One region of the Enterobacter sp. I4 genome, then DNA from elsewhere that is predicted to be linked to it. Evidence: predicted binding sites of a transcription regulator. Region 1 holds the regulator's gene; each other region holds the start of a gene.
The links. Region 1 encodes CRP, which controls carbon source genes, mostly activating them, when cyclic AMP is high. Its sites were predicted from a motif close to ATGTGANNNNNNTCACAT; they were not measured.
Positions count from the first base shown of each region.

Region 2: yrbN (protein YrbN) is a predicted target of CRP. The motif match lies at 2,285-2,302, and genes of this name have one in related genera.
Region 3: focA (formate transporter FocA) is a predicted target of CRP. The motif match lies at 2,072-2,089, and genes of this name have one in related genera.
Region 4: MOQ06_RS06740 (CidA/LrgA family protein) is a predicted target of CRP. The motif match lies at 2,387-2,404, and genes of this name have one in related genera.

Region 1 is NZ_JALBUO010000002.1:800,255-804,309, forward strand. Features, by position in the region: gene MOQ06_RS16255 (YheU family protein) at 1-48, shown strand, start outside; gene MOQ06_RS16260 (phosphoribulokinase) at 79-948, shown strand; gene MOQ06_RS16265 (OsmC family protein) at 1,013-1,417, opposite strand; gene crp (cAMP-activated global transcriptional regulator CRP) at 1,728-2,360, shown strand; gene MOQ06_RS16275 (YccS/YhfK family putative transporter) at 2,418-4,055, shown strand, end outside.
Region 2 is NZ_JALBUO010000001.1:325,381-329,435, forward strand. Features, by position in the region: gene pnp (polyribonucleotide nucleotidyltransferase) at 1-1,205, shown strand, start outside; gene nlpI (lipoprotein NlpI) at 1,316-2,200, shown strand; gene yrbN (protein YrbN) at 2,309-2,389, shown strand; gene MOQ06_RS01560 (DEAD/DEAH family ATP-dependent RNA helicase) at 2,382-4,055, shown strand, end outside.
Region 3 is NZ_JALBUO010000003.1:270,314-274,368, reverse strand. Features, by position in the region: gene pflB (formate C-acetyltransferase) at 1-1,104, opposite strand, end outside; gene focA (formate transporter FocA) at 1,156-2,013, opposite strand; gene ycaO (30S ribosomal protein S12 methylthiotransferase accessory factor YcaO) at 2,420-4,055, opposite strand, start outside.
Region 4 is NZ_JALBUO010000001.1:1,400,293-1,404,347, forward strand. Features, by position in the region: gene sanA (outer membrane permeability protein SanA) at 1-107, opposite strand, end outside; gene cdd (cytidine deaminase) at 235-1,119, opposite strand; gene MOQ06_RS06735 (CidB/LrgB family autolysis modulator) at 1,248-1,943, opposite strand; gene MOQ06_RS06740 (CidA/LrgA family protein) at 1,940-2,338, opposite strand; gene dusC (tRNA dihydrouridine(16) synthase DusC) at 2,507-3,442, shown strand; gene mdtQ (multidrug resistance outer membrane protein MdtQ) at 3,773-4,055, shown strand, end outside.

The DNA.
Region 1 (4,055 bases):
CTGCATGAGACGGTCAATATTATGCCCCGCAACGCGTTTCATGGCTGATCTTTAAACCTTTCCAGTCAGGGAGTTGCTATGTCTGCCAGACATCCGGTTATTGCCGTTACGGGTTCGAGCGGGGCGGGAACCACCACCACCAGCCTCGCCTTTCGCAAGATCTTCGCACAGCTGAATTTACGGGCGGCAGAGGTGGAAGGCGACAGCTTTCACCGCTACACGCGCCCGGAGATGGACATGGCCATCCGCAAGGCGCGCGATCTGGGTAAACACATTAGCTACTTCGGACCGGAGGCCAATGACTTCGGCCTGCTGGAGCAAACCTTCCGTGAATACGGGCAGAGCGGTACCGGACAGTCCCGCAAGTATCTGCACACCTACGATGAAGCCGTGCCCTGGAATCAGGTGCCGGGCACGTTCACGCCCTGGCAGCCCCTCCCGGAACCGACTGACGTGCTGTTTTATGAAGGATTGCACGGCGGCGTGGTCACGCCACAGCACGACGTGGCGCGCCATGTGGATTTGCTGGTGGGCGTGGTGCCGATTGTTAACCTTGAATGGATCCAGAAGCTGACGCGTGACATCAGCGAGCGCGGGCACTCTCGCGAGGCGGTGATGGACTCGGTGGTACGTTCCATGGAGGATTACATCAACTTCCTGACGCCACAGTTTTCCCGAACCCATATTAACTTCCAGCGCGTCCCTACCGTAGACACCTCAAACCCGTTCGCCGCAAAAAGCATTCCCTCGCTGGACGAGAGCTTCGTGGTGATCCACTTCCGCAATCTGGAAGGCATCGACTACCCGTGGCTGCTGGCGATGCTGCAGGGTTCATTTATTTCGCATATGAATACGTTAGTGGTGCCGGGCGGAAAAATGGGGCTGGCGATGGAGCTGATCATGACGCCGCTGGTACAGCGGTTGATGGAAGGGAAGCAGATCGCATAATCATATCCCCTCTCCTGCGGGAGAGGGTTAGGGTGAGGGCATCAACACGCAGATGCCCCCTCAATCACGCCTCGATCACTTCATACGAATGCGTGATGTTCACCGCTTTCTCCAGCATTAACGCCACCGAGCAGTACTTCTCCGCGGAGAGATCCACCGCGCGGGACACCGCCGCGTCCTTCAGCGCTTTACCGGTGACCACAAAGTGCAGATTGATGTGCGTAAACAGGCGTGGCGCCTCTTCACGACGTTCTGACGTCAGCTTCACTTCACAATCGGTCACGTCATGGCGGCCTTTTTGCAGGATCGACACCACGTCGATAGCGCTGCATCCACCCGCGGCCATCAGCACCATTTCCATAGGGCTTGGGGCTTTATCGCCGGAGTTGCCATCCATCAAAATCTGATGCCCGGAAGCGGACTCGCCCAGGAACGTTAACCCTTCAACCCATTTCACGCGCGCTTGCATATTCACTCACTCCAACGTTGCATTTTTTATGACAGATTACGTGTACGTTACATTTCTCGCAACGGAAGGCGACCTGCGTCATGCTGAAGCGAGACACCAGGAGACACGCGGCGAAAGCTATGCTAAAACACTCTGGATGCTACAGTAATACATTGACGTTACACATGTATGCAGAGGACATCAAACTTTACTGGCTGCGAAACGTTACGACAGCCGACTTCCCAGGTATGGGTAAGAATTCGATTGCAACCCCAGAGTCCGGATGCATCTTATGACTCTGGTGACAGCTTATAACAGAGGATAACAGCGCATGGTGCTTGGCAAACCGCAAACAGACCCGACTCTCGAATGGTTCTTGTCTCATTGCCACATTCATAAGTACCCATCAAAGAGCACGCTGATTCACCAGGGTGAAAAAGCGGAAACGTTGTATTACATCGTTAAAGGCTCGGTGGCCGTGCTGATCAAAGATGAAGAAGGGAAAGAGATGATCCTTTCTTATCTGAACCAGGGCGATTTTATCGGTGAACTGGGCCTGTTTGAAGAAGGCCAGGAACGTAGCGCCTGGGTTCGTGCAAAAACAGCATGTGAAGTGGCTGAAATTTCTTACAAGAAATTCCGTCAGCTGATTCAGGTTAACCCTGACATCCTGATGCGTCTTTCTTCCCAGATGGCGCGCCGTCTGCAGGTGACCTCTGAGAAGGTAGGCAACCTGGCCTTCCTGGACGTGACCGGCCGTATCGCGCAGACCCTGCTGAACCTGGCGAAACAGCCAGACGCCATGACCCACCCTGACGGCATGCAAATTAAAATTACCCGTCAGGAAATTGGTCAGATCGTCGGTTGTTCCCGTGAAACAGTGGGCCGTATCCTGAAGATGCTGGAAGATCAGAACCTGATCTCTGCCCACGGTAAAACTATCGTGGTCTACGGAACCCGTTAATTCCGGCCAAACGGCGTGCCGCCGCAGGGTGGCACGCCGTTTTTGTCTCTACTCCTCATGTGGCGCAGGCTGATCTATCACCCGGAAGTTAACTACGCACTGCGACAAACGCTGGTGCTGTGTCTTCCCGTGGCCGTGGGCCTGATCCTCGGACACCTGCAGCAAGGCCTGCTGTTTTCCCTCGTTCCCGCCTGCTGCAACATTGCCGGTCTGGACACGCCGCATAAACGCTTTTTCAAACGCCTGATCGTCGGCGGCTGCCTGTTTGCCGGCTGTAGCCTTGCCGTCCAGCTCCTGCTGGCCCGGGACATTCCCCTGCCGCTGATCCTGACCGTGCTGGCGATGACACTCGGCGTGACCGCCGAAATCAGCTCGCTGCACGCCCGCCTCCTTCCCGCGTCGCTGATCGCCGCCATCTTCACCTTAAGCCTGGCGGGCAATATGCCGGTGTGGGAGCCGTTGCTGATCTACGCCCTCGGCACGCTATGGTACGGGCTGTTTAACTGGTTCTGGTTCTGGCTGTGGCGGGAACAGCCGATGCGCGAATCCCTCAGCCTGCTCTACCGTCAGCTGGCGGAGTATTGCGAAGCGAAATATACCCTGCTGACGCAGCACACCGATCCGGAAAAATCGCTGCCGCCGCTGCTGGAGCGCCAGCAAAAGGTGGTGGATCTGATAAGCCAGTGCTACCAGCAGCTGCACATGCTCGCCGCCAGCCAAAACCAGGAATACAAGCGGCTGCTGCGTATCTTCCAGGTCGGGCTGGATTTGCAGGAGCATATCTCCGTCAGCCTTCACCACCCGGAAGAGGTGCAAAAGCTGGTGGAGCGCAGCCACGCGGAGGCGGTGATCCGCTGGAACGCGCAGACCGTTGCGGCGCGCCTGCGGGTGCTGGCGGACGATATTCTCTATCACCGCTACCCGACGCGCTTTACCATGGACAAACAGCTCGGCGCGCTGGAGAAGATAGCGCGTCAGCACCCGGATAACCCGGTCGGCCAGTTTGCCGCCTGGCATTTCAGCCGTATCGCCCGGGTGCTGCGCACCCAGCGCCCGCTGTACGCCCGTGACCTGATGGCGGATAAGCAAAAGCGGCTCCCGCTGCTGCCTGCCCTGAAAAGCTATCTGTCGCTGAAGTCAGCCGCCCTGCGTAACGCCGCCCGGATAAGCGTGATGCTGAGCGTCGCCAGCCTGATGGGCATGGCACTGCACCTGCCGAAACCCTACTGGATCTTAATGACCGTGCTGTTTGTCACCCAGAACGGCTACGGCGCCACGCGGGTACGTATTCTGCACCGGGCGGGAGGCACCATGGCGGGGCTGATTATCGCGGGCGTGACGCTGCACTTCCACGTGCCGGAGGGCTACACGCTGGCCGGCATGCTGGCCATTACCCTGGTGAGCTACCTGATTATCCGCAAAAACTACGGCTGGGCGATGGTGGGCTTTACGGTGACGGCGGTATATACCCTGCAGCTGCTCACGCTAAACGGGGAACAGTTTATTATCGCCCGGCTGGTCGATACGCTGATTGGCTGCCTGATCGCCTTTGGCGGCATGGTCTGGCTGTGGCCGCAGTGGCAGAGCGGGCTGCTGAGGCAGAACGCCCACGACGCGCTGGAGGCCGACCAGCGTGCGATTCGCCTGATCCTGAGCGACGATCCGCAGCCTTCCCCGCTGGCCTACGAGCGGATG
Region 2 (4,055 bases), on a different contig from region 1:
GCGAGCCGCGTATCGATGGCCGTGAAAAAGACATGATTCGTGGCCTGGACGTGCGTACTGGCGTTCTGCCACGTACCCACGGCTCTGCGCTGTTCACCCGTGGTGAAACGCAGGCGCTGGTTACCGCGACCCTGGGTACTGCACGTGACGCACAGATCATCGACGAACTGATGGGCGAGCGCACTGACAGCTTCCTGTTCCACTACAACTTCCCTCCGTACTCTGTGGGCGAAACCGGTATGGTTGGCTCACCGAAGCGTCGTGAAATTGGTCACGGTCGTCTGGCGAAGCGCGGCGTGCTGGCAGTTATGCCAGAAGCAGACAAATTCCCGTACACCGTACGTGTTGTGTCTGAAATCACCGAATCCAACGGTTCTTCTTCCATGGCTTCCGTGTGTGGTGCCTCTCTGGCGCTGATGGATGCAGGCGTGCCAATCAAAGCCGCCGTTGCGGGTATCGCAATGGGTCTGGTGAAAGAAGGCGACAACTACGTTGTGCTGTCTGACATTCTGGGCGATGAAGACCACCTGGGTGATATGGACTTCAAAGTGGCGGGTTCCCGCGACGGTATCTCTGCCCTGCAGATGGATATCAAAATTGAAGGTATCACCAAAGAGATCATGCAGGTTGCTCTGAACCAGGCTAAAGGTGCGCGTCTGCACATCCTGGGCGTGATGGAACAGGCGATTAACGCGCCGCGTGGCGACATTTCTCAGTTCGCACCACGTATCCACACCATCAAGATCAATCCAGACAAGATCAAGGATGTTATCGGTAAGGGCGGTTCCGTAATTCGTGCGCTGACCGAAGAAACTGGCACTACCATTGAAATCGAAGATGACGGTACTGTGAAGATCGCAGCAACCGACGGCGAGAAGGCGAAATTCGCTATCCGTCGCATTGAAGAGATCACCGCAGAAATCGAAGTGGGCCGTATCTATGCGGGTAAAGTAACCCGTATCGTTGACTTTGGCGCGTTCGTTGCCATCGGTGGCGGTAAAGAAGGTCTGGTACACATCTCTCAGATCGCTGACAAGCGCGTTGAGAAAGTGACCGATTACCTGCAGATGGGTCAGGAAGTACCGGTGAAAGTTCTGGAAGTCGATCGCCAGGGCCGTATCCGTCTGAGCATCAAAGAAGCAACCGAGCAGTCTCAGCCTGCTGCGGCACCGGAAGCTCCGGCTGCTGAACAGCAAGGCGAGTAAGGTTGCCGTTTGCCCTCCGCGATAGCGGAGGGCTTATTATCAGGCAGGACGCCTTGTTAAGCCGCCGGGGGACAGGACGTTCATCCAATAGTTGTCTTCGGGAGTGGGAAATGAAGCCTTTTTTGCGCTGGTGTTTCGTTGCGACAGCTTTAACGCTGGCAGGATGCAGCAACTCTGCCTGGCGTAAGAGCGAAGTCCTCGCAGTGCCACTGCAACCGACTTTGCAGCAGGAAGTGATTCTGGCACGCATGGAACAAATTCTTGCCAGTCGGGCTTTAACCGATGACGAACGCGCACAGCTTTTATATGAGCGCGGAGTGTTGTATGATAGTCTCGGTCTGAGGGCATTAGCGCGAAATGATTTTTCACAAGCGCTGGCAATCCGACCTGATATGCCTGAAGTATTCAATTACTTAGGCATTTACTTAACGCAGGCAGGCAATTTTGATGCTGCCTATGAAGCGTTTGATTCTGTACTTGAGCTTGATCCAACTTACAACTACGCGCACTTGAATCGCGGTATCGCATTGTATTACGGCGGTCGTGATAAGTTAGCGCAAGATGATCTGCTGGCGTTTTATCAAGACGATCCTAATGATCCTTTCCGCAGCCTGTGGCTTTACATCGTTGAGCAGAAGCTCGATGAGAAGCAGGCCAAAGAAGCACTACAACAGCGCTTCGAAAAATCGGATAAGGAACAGTGGGGATGGAACATTGTCGAGTTCTACCTGGGCAACATTAGCGAAGCAACGCTGATGGAACGCCTCAAGGCGGACGCAACGGATAACACCTCGCTCGCTGAGCATCTCAGTGAAACCAACTTCTATTTAGGTAAGTACTACCTAAGTCTGGGGGATATGGACAGCGCTACGGCACTGTTCAAATTAGCGGTTGCTAACAACGTACATAACTTCGTTGAGCACCGTTATGCATTGTTGGAATTATCGCTCTTGGGCCAGGAGCAAGACGACCTGGCAGAATCGGACCAGCAATAGCTGACGACATAAACATCAGCCCGTAATCTTTTTGATTGCCATCACCTTCACTGGTGAGGGCGTTGTTGTTCGTCAATACACCTAATTTGAGCCGGTTCACACTTTTCAATGAAAATTGCTAATCATTTTCACGATGAGCTAAGTAGACTGGCCGCCATTAATATCGAGGCACTTGTACTACATGGCTGAATTCGAAACCACTTTTGCAGATCTGGGCCTGAAGGCTCCTATCCTTGAAGCCCTTAACGATCTGGGTTACGAAAAACCATCTCCGATCCAGGCTGAGTGTATCCCACACCTGCTTTCTGGTCGTGACGTGCTGGGCATGGCCCAGACCGGTAGCGGTAAAACTGCAGCATTCTCGCTGCCGCTGCTGAACAACATCGATCCGGACCTGCGTGCACCGCAGATCCTCGTCCTGGCTCCAACCCGTGAACTGGCTGTTCAGGTTGCTGAAGCAATGACGGAATTCTCTAAACATATGCGCGGCGTAAACGTGGTAGCCCTGTACGGCGGCCAGCGTTATGACGTGCAGTTACGCGCCCTGCGCCAGGGCCCACAGATTGTTGTCGGTACGCCGGGCCGTCTGCTGGATCATCTGAAGCGCGGTACCCTGGACCTCTCTAAGCTGAGCGGCCTGGTACTGGATGAAGCAGATGAAATGCTGCGTATGGGCTTCATCGAAGACGTTGAAACCATCATGGCGCAGATCCCGGAAGGTCATCAGACCGCTCTGTTCTCTGCAACCATGCCAGAAGCGATCCGTCGCATTACCCGCCGCTTCATGAAAGAGCCGCAGGAAGTGCGTATTCAGTCCAGCGTGACCACTCGCCCGGACATCAGCCAGAGCTACTGGTCTGTATACGGCATGCGTAAAAACGAAGCGCTGGTGCGTTTCCTGGAAGCGGAAGATTTTGATGCGGCGATTATCTTCGTACGTACCAAAAACGCGACCCTGGAAGTGGCTGAAGCGCTGGAGCGTAGCGGCTACAACAGCGCAGCGCTGAACGGCGACATGAACCAGGCGCTGCGCGAGCAGACGCTTGAGCGTCTGAAAGACGGTCGTCTGGATATCCTGATTGCAACCGACGTGGCAGCACGTGGTCTGGACGTTGAGCGTATCAGCCTGGTGGTAAACTACGACATCCCGATGGACTCCGAGTCTTACGTTCACCGTATCGGCCGTACCGGTCGTGCAGGTCGTGCGGGCCGCGCGCTGCTGTTCGTTGAGAACCGCGAGCGTCGTCTGCTGCGTAACATCGAACGCACCATGAAGCTGACTATTCCAGAAGCTGAGCTGCCAAATGCAGAACTGCTGGGCAAACGCCGTCTGGAAAAATTCGCCGCGAAAGTACAGCAGCAGCTGGAAAGCAGCGATCTGGATCAGTACCGTGCGCTGCTGTCACAAATTCAGCCAACCGCTGAAGGCGAAGAGCTGGATATGGAAACCCTGGCCGCAGCACTGCTGAAAATGGCGCAGGGCGAACGTAGCCTGATCGTGCCACCAGATGCACCGATGCGTCCTAAGCGTGAGTTCCGTGACCGTGACGATCGTTTCGAACGTCGTGGCGACCGTAACGATCGTGGTCCACGCGGTGACCGTCCAGAGCGTGGTGGTGAAGACCGTCCACGTCGCGAGCGTCGTGACGCTGGCGAAATGGAGCTGTATCGCATTGAAGTGGGCCGTGATGATGGTGTTGAAGTTCGTCACATCGTTGGCGCGATCGCTAACGAAGGCGACATCAGCAGCCGTTACATCGGTAACATCAAGCTGTTTGGCTCGCACTCTACCATCGAGCTGCCGAAAGGTATGCCGGGCGAAGTACTGCAACACTTTACCCGCACCCGCATCCTG
Region 3 (4,055 bases), on a different contig from region 1:
CGGAGAAGGACCCATGGTGTACAGGGTGTTCAGGAAGCGGAAGCTGTTTTTGGTTACCAGAGTACGGCCATCTACGCCCATACCACCGATAGATTCTGTTGCCCAGATTGGGTCACCAGAGAACAGCTCATCATATTCTGGGGTACGCAGGAAGCGAACCATACGCAGTTTCATGACCAGGTGGTCAATCATTTCCTGAGCGTCTTGCTCGGTGATTTTACCTGCTTTCAGGTCACGTTCGATGTACGCATCCAGGAAGGTGGATACGCGGCCGAAGGACATCGCTGCACCGTTCTGAGACTTAACCGCGGCCAGGTAGCCGAAGTAGGTCCACTGGATAGCTTCCTGAGCGTTGGTAGCAGGACCGGAGATATCGCAGCCGTATTTAGCCGCCATCTCTTTGATCTGACCCAGCGCGCGGTGCTGTTCAGCAATCTCTTCACGCAGACGGATAGTCGCTTCCAGGTTTACGCCGTTTTCCAGATCGGACTGCAGGGAGACGAACTGCGCGTATTTGTCTTTCATCAGGAAGTCGATACCGTACAGCGCAACGCGACGGTAGTCACCGATGATACGGCCACGGCCATATGCATCTGGCAGACCAGTCAGAACGCCAGATTTACGGCAGTTCAGAATGTCTTTGGTGTAAACATCGAATACACCCTGGTTGTGGGTTTTACGGTATTCGGTGAAGATTTTTTTCAGCATTGGGTCCAGCTCGCGGTTATACGCTTTGCAGGAACCTTCAACCATTTTGATACCACCGAACGGGATGATTGCGCGTTTCAGTGGTGCTTCAGTTTGCAGACCAACGATTTTCTCAAGGGCTTTGTTGATGTAGCCAGCATCGTGAGAAGTGATGGTGGAAGCAACGGAGGTGTCAAAATCAACTGGCGCGTGAGTGCGGTTTTCCAGTTTAACGCCTTCCATTACGCTGTCCCACAGCTTGGTGGTTGCGTCAGTTGCACCAGCCAGGAAGGATTCGTCACCTTCATACGGGGTATAGTTTTTCTGAATGAAGTCACGGACGTTTACTTCATTCTGCCAGTCACCTTTTGTAAAACCTTCCCAGGCTGTGGCTAACTTTTCATTAAGCTCGGACATGTAACACCTACCTTCTTAAGTGGATTTTTTATTTACTGCCTGAGACAACCATCAATGATGGTCGCCGCCACGCAGGTAAATGACCCAGTATGTCAACCCAACTAACAGACCCCCACCGATAATGTTCCCGATAGTGACGGGGATCAGGTTATCGGTAATGAAATTCATAATAGTCAGGTGAGAGAAACTTTCCGGGGTTGAACCAACAGCAGTCCAGAACTCCGGGCTTGCAAAGTTGCGGATAACAATCCCCATCGGGATCATGAACATATTCGCAATACTGTGCTCAAAGCCGCTGGCAACAAACATCGCAACCGGCAGAACCATAATCATGGCTTTATCCATCAGGCTACGACCAGAGTAGCTCATCCACACCGCCAGGCAGACCATCAGGTTAGCAAGGATGCCGAGAGCAACGGCTTCGATAAATGTATGGTGCATTTTGTGGTCAGCGGTTTGCAGGACGTTAAGCCCCCATCCGCCGTTGGCGGTCATGTACTCGCCAGAAAGCCACATCAACAAAACAAAGAGCAGACAGCCAATCAGGTTACCAACGTAGACGTTAAGCCAGTTGCGCGCCAGTTGACCCCAGGTGATCCTTCCGCTGGCTTTCGCCACAACAATCAACACCGTTGAGGTGAAGAGATCGGCGCCGCAGATGACGCAAAGAATCAAACCCAGCGAGAAGCAGATGCCGCCAATCAGTTTGGCTATGCCGTAAGGCATCGCGGCAGTACCGGTGGTAGCGGTGATATAGAAGACGAAAGCGATAGAGATGAACACACCAGCCGTGATCGCCAGATAGAACGTCTTCATCGGATGTTTCGTTGCTTTATAGACACCCGCTTCTTCGGCAACTTTCGCCATCGCAGCGGGGAGTAATAGATCAAAAGGGTTGTCAGCTTTCACACTAACTCTCTCTTTATTAAGTCGGCGACGAGATACTAACAAAGCATTATAGAAGAGAAATTGATATAGATCATATCTCGCCTGGCTTATAGGCCCGCAGTGTGTATGGTTTTACAGCAAAAGCGGAGTAAGTATTTGATTATCCGTATAAAAATAAATTTTAAAAGTTATGAAAAGAGTTGAATTTTTTCAGTCCACCTCCCTTAAAACAGTTAATTAAAATGGAGTATTTGCCATAATAAGTAACAGTAAAACGCAGGTAAGTATTATTATATTTACCCGTAGTTAACTTAATTATTACAATCAAACGTCATTGCGCGAAAAAATAAAAAAAGGGGCAATGAAATTGCCCCGTAATATAGCTCAGGCGAGTGAATACGCCTACTGCCATTAATGTTATATGCGCTTATTTTGACCAGTAAGCGGCTTTTGCCTTCTGTAATTTTTCATAGGCGTTGAGCAGAGACTGATGTGCCGGGAAGGCTTTCAGATCGCTGTCTACCGTCTGCAGGCCATAGAATGGCGCTTCACCGCTCAGCGCCGCGCTGGCGGCTTCAACGGCGTCTGCACCGTACATACGCACAAACGCATTCAGGTACTGCAGTGGTTCACGGTCGTCTTCCTGAGACAGCAGAAGCAACGTTTGCAGGCAACGGTAATAGTTAGTGCGCTCGGCAGAGAAGACCGACTGGTTAAATTCCATCGTCCATTCTGTCCAGGCCAGGGCCTGATCCAGATCGCCGCCCGCCAGCGCCAGCATCGCCTTCAGTTCGCCGATGCGCAGCGTGTACCAGCCGTTATCCTTACCGGTTGCCAGACCCAGCAGCTCGCGCACGCGGGTGAAATCATCGTGGCCTTCTTCGTCCAGTTGGGCGATCAGGTTCAGATAATCCTCTTTATCCCACTCGCTGCCCGGCAGGGCCAGCAGGGTTTCGCGCAGGTGCGCACCCATGCTGTTGTTTGCCAGCCACAGATCTTCTGCCGGATAGATGTCGGACATGCCCGGCACGATAATACGGCACGCGTAAACGCCCAGATGTTCATAGTCGGCAATGTAGACTTCGCGATCTTCGGCGTTGAAGATTGCCATCAGGGTGGCGAACTCTTCTTCGGTCGTACCGGCAAAGCTCCAGTCCACGAACGGATAGTCTGCATCCTGCTTGAACATATCCCAGGAGATCAAACCGCTGGAGTCGATGAAGTGCGTTTCGAGGTTGGTGTGCTCGGCCACTTCTTCGTCATCAAAGGTTGGCGGTGTAAACACGTCGAGATCCTTCAGGCTACGACCCTGCAGCAGTTCGGTGACGGTACGCTCCAGCGCCACGCCAAAGTCCGGATGCGCGCCGAAGGAGGCAAAGCAGGTGCCGTTTGCCGGGTTGAACAGCACGACGCAGATAACCGGATATTTGCCGCCCAGTGAACCGTCATAGGCAAAGATAGGGAAACCTTCCGCTTCCAGTTTAGCGATGGATTCCACCACGCCCGGGTAGCGCGCAAGCACGTCAGCCGGGATCTCCGGCAGGCTGATGGACTCAGCAATAATGCGATTTTTGATGTGGCGTTCGAAGACTTCAGATAATCCCTGCACGCGCGCTTCGTTGCGGGTGTTACCGGCGGACATGCCGTTCGACACATACAGGTTGCCGACGATGTTCATCGGAATATAAACGGTCTGCTCATCAGACTGGCGTGTGAACGGCAGGGCACAGATCCCGCGGTCTTCATTGCCGGACTGTAAATCGATCAGCATGCTGGCGGTCAGTTCGTTTTCCGGATCGTAGAACGCGCGCAGGCGGGCATCAAGAATGCCTTCCGGCAGTTCGTCGTCTTCAGTCAGCGGGAACCATTTTTCATTCGGATAGTGAACGAACGGGCCGTTGGCGATGGTATCGCCCAGCCAGAAGTCGGCGAAAAAGTAGTTGGTCGACAGACGTTCAAAATACTCGCCCAGCGCAGAGGCCAGCGCCGCTTTTTTGGTTGCGCCTTTACCGTTGGTAAAGCACAGCGCGCAGTCTTTGTCGCGAATGTGCACAGACCAGACG
Region 4 (4,055 bases), on a different contig from region 1:
AAGATGTAGGGAGCTGTTTTCCAGCTCATCCAGCGGTCGAGGCCCAGCACGATCAACAGCAGTATGCCGACCAGGACAGACAGGCTGTAAAACACGCGCTTTAACATGCAGATGGCTCGTACCGATGATGAAATTTCCCTCAGGCTACTGTACCCGCCTGGTTAGCGCAAGAAACAGCGAATCAACTGAGGGGTTTTTCGTCAGACGGGCGGGCATTTCTGCCCGCCGACGTGATTATGCGAGCAGGACGCGCTCGATGGTCGAACAGCCCAGCGCTTTCAGCGTGGCCGCGGTGGCGTCCCACTGGATCAGCGGTGCATCGGCTTTTTCAGCCAGAATGGCGCGCTGAATATCCGGGTAGTCGTACCCGTTCAGGCTGAGCAGGTTCAGTGCACCCTGCAGCGGGGGCAGCGTCGGGTTAAACGCGGCGTTCTCTGCATAGCTACCGGTGAAGATGCGCCCGTCGCGGCACTGAAGGGCGACGCCGCTTGGGGATTTGCTGTACGGCGTGTGGCTTTTATTCGCGGCCGCAATGGCTGCCTCGCTGAGCGCATCCCCCGTCAGCGCAAAACCGTGGTTCTGCTCGTCCATCAGCAGGGTTTTGATCTCAAGATCTTTCGGGCCAAAAGCGTCAGGCAGATAATCGCCCAGCGTATGCGGCGCGCGTCCCGGCAGGTTGATGCGCAGCTCCAGACCGCTGTTCAGCTCGTTCATAAACTGGCGGCAGTGGCCACAGGGGGTATAGTTGACGGTGATGGCGCTCAGCGCTTTTTCACCGCGCAGCCAGGCGTGGCTGATGGCGCTCTGCTCCGCGTGAACGGTTTGCTGCATGGTGGCGCCGAGAAACTCCATGTTCCCACCGAAGTACCAGGTTCCACTCACGCCGCGCGCGATTGCACCTACGTTAAAATGGGAAAGGTCAGCGCGGGCGCAGGCAGCCGCCAGCGGCAGCAGGGCGAAAGCCAGCGCGTCTTCGTCCAGCCCCGTCGCCTGCTTAAGCGTCGAGACCTGTTCTGCCGTCAGCAGGGCGGGGAAATGCGCATCCGCCAGAACCGGAGCCAGGGCTGATTGCAAATTCTCTGCAAGCTGAGAGAAAGCAGCTTGAAAACGTGGATGCATGACGTTGCCTCATCAAGGTTAATGGATCGGTAGTGTACGGAGCCGTTCGGCCTTTATATGTGATCCAAATCTCATTATGTGTGCAACTTATGAAATGAAAATGAAATTTGCGCGACGCATCGCAAATTTTAGCCCATTACCGCCAGAATAACCGGGAAGATAAACGGCGCGACCAGGGAGGTAATAATCCCGCAGATCACCAGCGCCAGCGAGCTGAACGCCCCTTCCTGGTAGTCCAGCTCCGCGCAGCGTGCGGTGCCCAGCGCGTGCGAAGCGGTGCCCATCGCCAGACCGCGCGCCGCTTTGGTACGAATTTTCATGATATTCAGCAGCGTGTGGCCAAACACCGCGCCCAGAATACCGACAAATATTACGCACACGGCGCTGATGGCCGGGATGCCGCCAATGCTGCCGCCCACGGCCATGGCAATTGGCGTGGTGACGGATTTAGGCAGGATAGAGGCGGCAATCTGCGGTGACGCGCCCATCAGCAAGGCCACTGAGGTGCCGGTGATCATCGCCACCAGGCTACCCACGAAGCAGATAGTGATAATCGACTTCCAGCGAGCGCGGATCTGATGCAGTTGCTCATATAAAGGAAACGCCAGCGCCACCACGGCAGGCTGCAATAAATCGTTGAGGATCTTGCTCCCGGCGAAGTAACGCTCGTAGGGAATGCCGGTAAGCAGCAGGAAAGGAATAATTACCACCATGGCAACCAGCAGCGGGTTAAGCAACGGCATTTTGAAACGAACCGCAAGCTTACGCGCGGCGAAGAACACCGCCAGCGTTAACGGCAGGGACCACCAGATATTGGCCATCATTTTTTAGCTCCTTTCTGCCCGACCACGCGACGTTCACCGTGCACCAGATGCGAGCTCCAGCTCACCACCAGGAACACCACCAGCGTGCTGATGGCGCAGGAGACAACAATCGGGCCGAACTGCGCTTTAAGCACATCGTAATACTGCATTACCCCGACGCCGATAGGCACAAAGAGCAGGGCCATATAGCGAATAAGCACGAAGCATCCCGGGTTGACCCATTGCGCAGGCAGAACCTGTAAAGCCAGCAGCACAAACAGGATCAGCATGCCGATAATGCTGCCGGGGATGACGATGGGCAGCAGCGAGGCGATAAAAATGCCGGCGTACAGACAGGCATAAATCAGGACGAAGGCGCGAAGATATTGCCAGATAGTATTCAGTGATTTGCTCATGGTGAAAGTCCTTGCTGAGACGTATTCATCATACAATTAAACCTGAAAATGTGCCACGGATCACATCATGAATTTTGCGCATACCAGACATTCCGCAATGGAACGCCGGGCTTTCAACATACATAGAGAGCAGCTACTATAGCGCGTCTTTTTTCACAGGTACTCAGAATGCGTGTTTTACTGGCCCCGATGGAAGGCGTGCTCGACTCGCTCGTGCGCGAGCTGCTAACCGAGGTGAACGATTACGATCTCTGCGTGACGGAGTTCTTGCGCGTGGTCGATATGCTGCTGCCAGAAAAATCCTTTTATCGCCTCTGCCCTGAGCTGCACCGTCAGAGCCGTACCCCTTCCGGAACGCTGGTGCGCATCCAGCTGCTCGGCCAGTATCCCGAGTGGCTGGCGGAAAACGCCGCCCGCGCGGTGGCGCTTGGCTCTTACGGGGTTGACCTTAACTGCGGCTGTCCGTCAAAGCTGGTGAACGGCAGCGGCGGCGGGGCGACGTTGCTCAAGGATCCTGAGCTGATTTATCGCGGCGCAAAGGCCATGCGTGAGGCGGTGCCGTCGCATCTGCCGGTCACGGTTAAGGTGCGTCTTGGGTGGGACAGTGGCGATAAGCAGTTTGAAATTGCTGACGCGGTGCAGCAGGCCGGAGCAACCGAGCTGGTAGTTCACGGGCGCACCAAAGAGGACGGCTATAAAGCCGAGCGCATCAACTGGCAGGCCATAGGCGAGATCCGCAAGCGGCTTGCCATACCGGTTATCGCCAACGGTGAAATCTGGGATTACGAGAGCGCGCAGGCCTGCCTGAAGGAGACCGGCTGTGATGCGGTGATGATCGGCCGCGGCGCGCTTAACGTGCCAAACCTCAGCCGGGTGGTGAAATATAACGAGCCGCGCATGCCGTGGGCTGACGTGGTTAAGCTGTTGCAAAAATACACGCGGCTGGAGAAGCAGGGCGATACCGGGCTGTACCACGTTGCGCGCATTAAACAGTGGCTGAGCTATTTGCGTAAAGAGTACGGCGAAGCGCTGGGGTTATTTCAGGAGATCCGGACGCTGCAAACCTCGGCAGAGATTGCGCGGGTGATCCAGTCGAAGCATTAAAAGCGTTACTATGCTCGCCCGGCAGGACGCCGGGCGACAGAATCAGAAAATCATCTTGAATACGCCGGTTACCACCAGCAGCCCTATCAGAAATATAATCAAAATAACCCACAATAGTATTTTCATTCGCTTCTCCTGCGTATGTCTGTCGTGAATAAGTGTAGCAGCCAATTCATAATTGGTATGAATACATGTAATTAATACATTTTTTAAGGATATAAATTTCCGAATATAAAAATGTATGACAATGTACGGATTGCCACGCGTTACTAAAAAACGCTGCGCCATCAAGCGTAAGTTGCGCCTTTATTTTTTTGAGTGCATGGCGTAATGAAACGTTTTCTTATTTTATCTCTGAGTGCTCCCCTTGTTTTAATCCTGGCCGCCTGCGCGCCGGAACATGCGACGGTGTCGCCAGTAAAGGCGCAAACGGCGGCCGCGTCGGTGAATAGCCCGCTGCGCCATGCCGACTGGCCGAAAAGCGAATGGTGGAAAGACTATAACGATCCGCAGCTCAGTTCGCTGATCGCCAAAGCGATAGCCGATGCGCCGGATATGCAAATTGCCCGGCAGCGCATCACGCTTGCGGAAGCGCAGGCGAAGGCCGCCATCG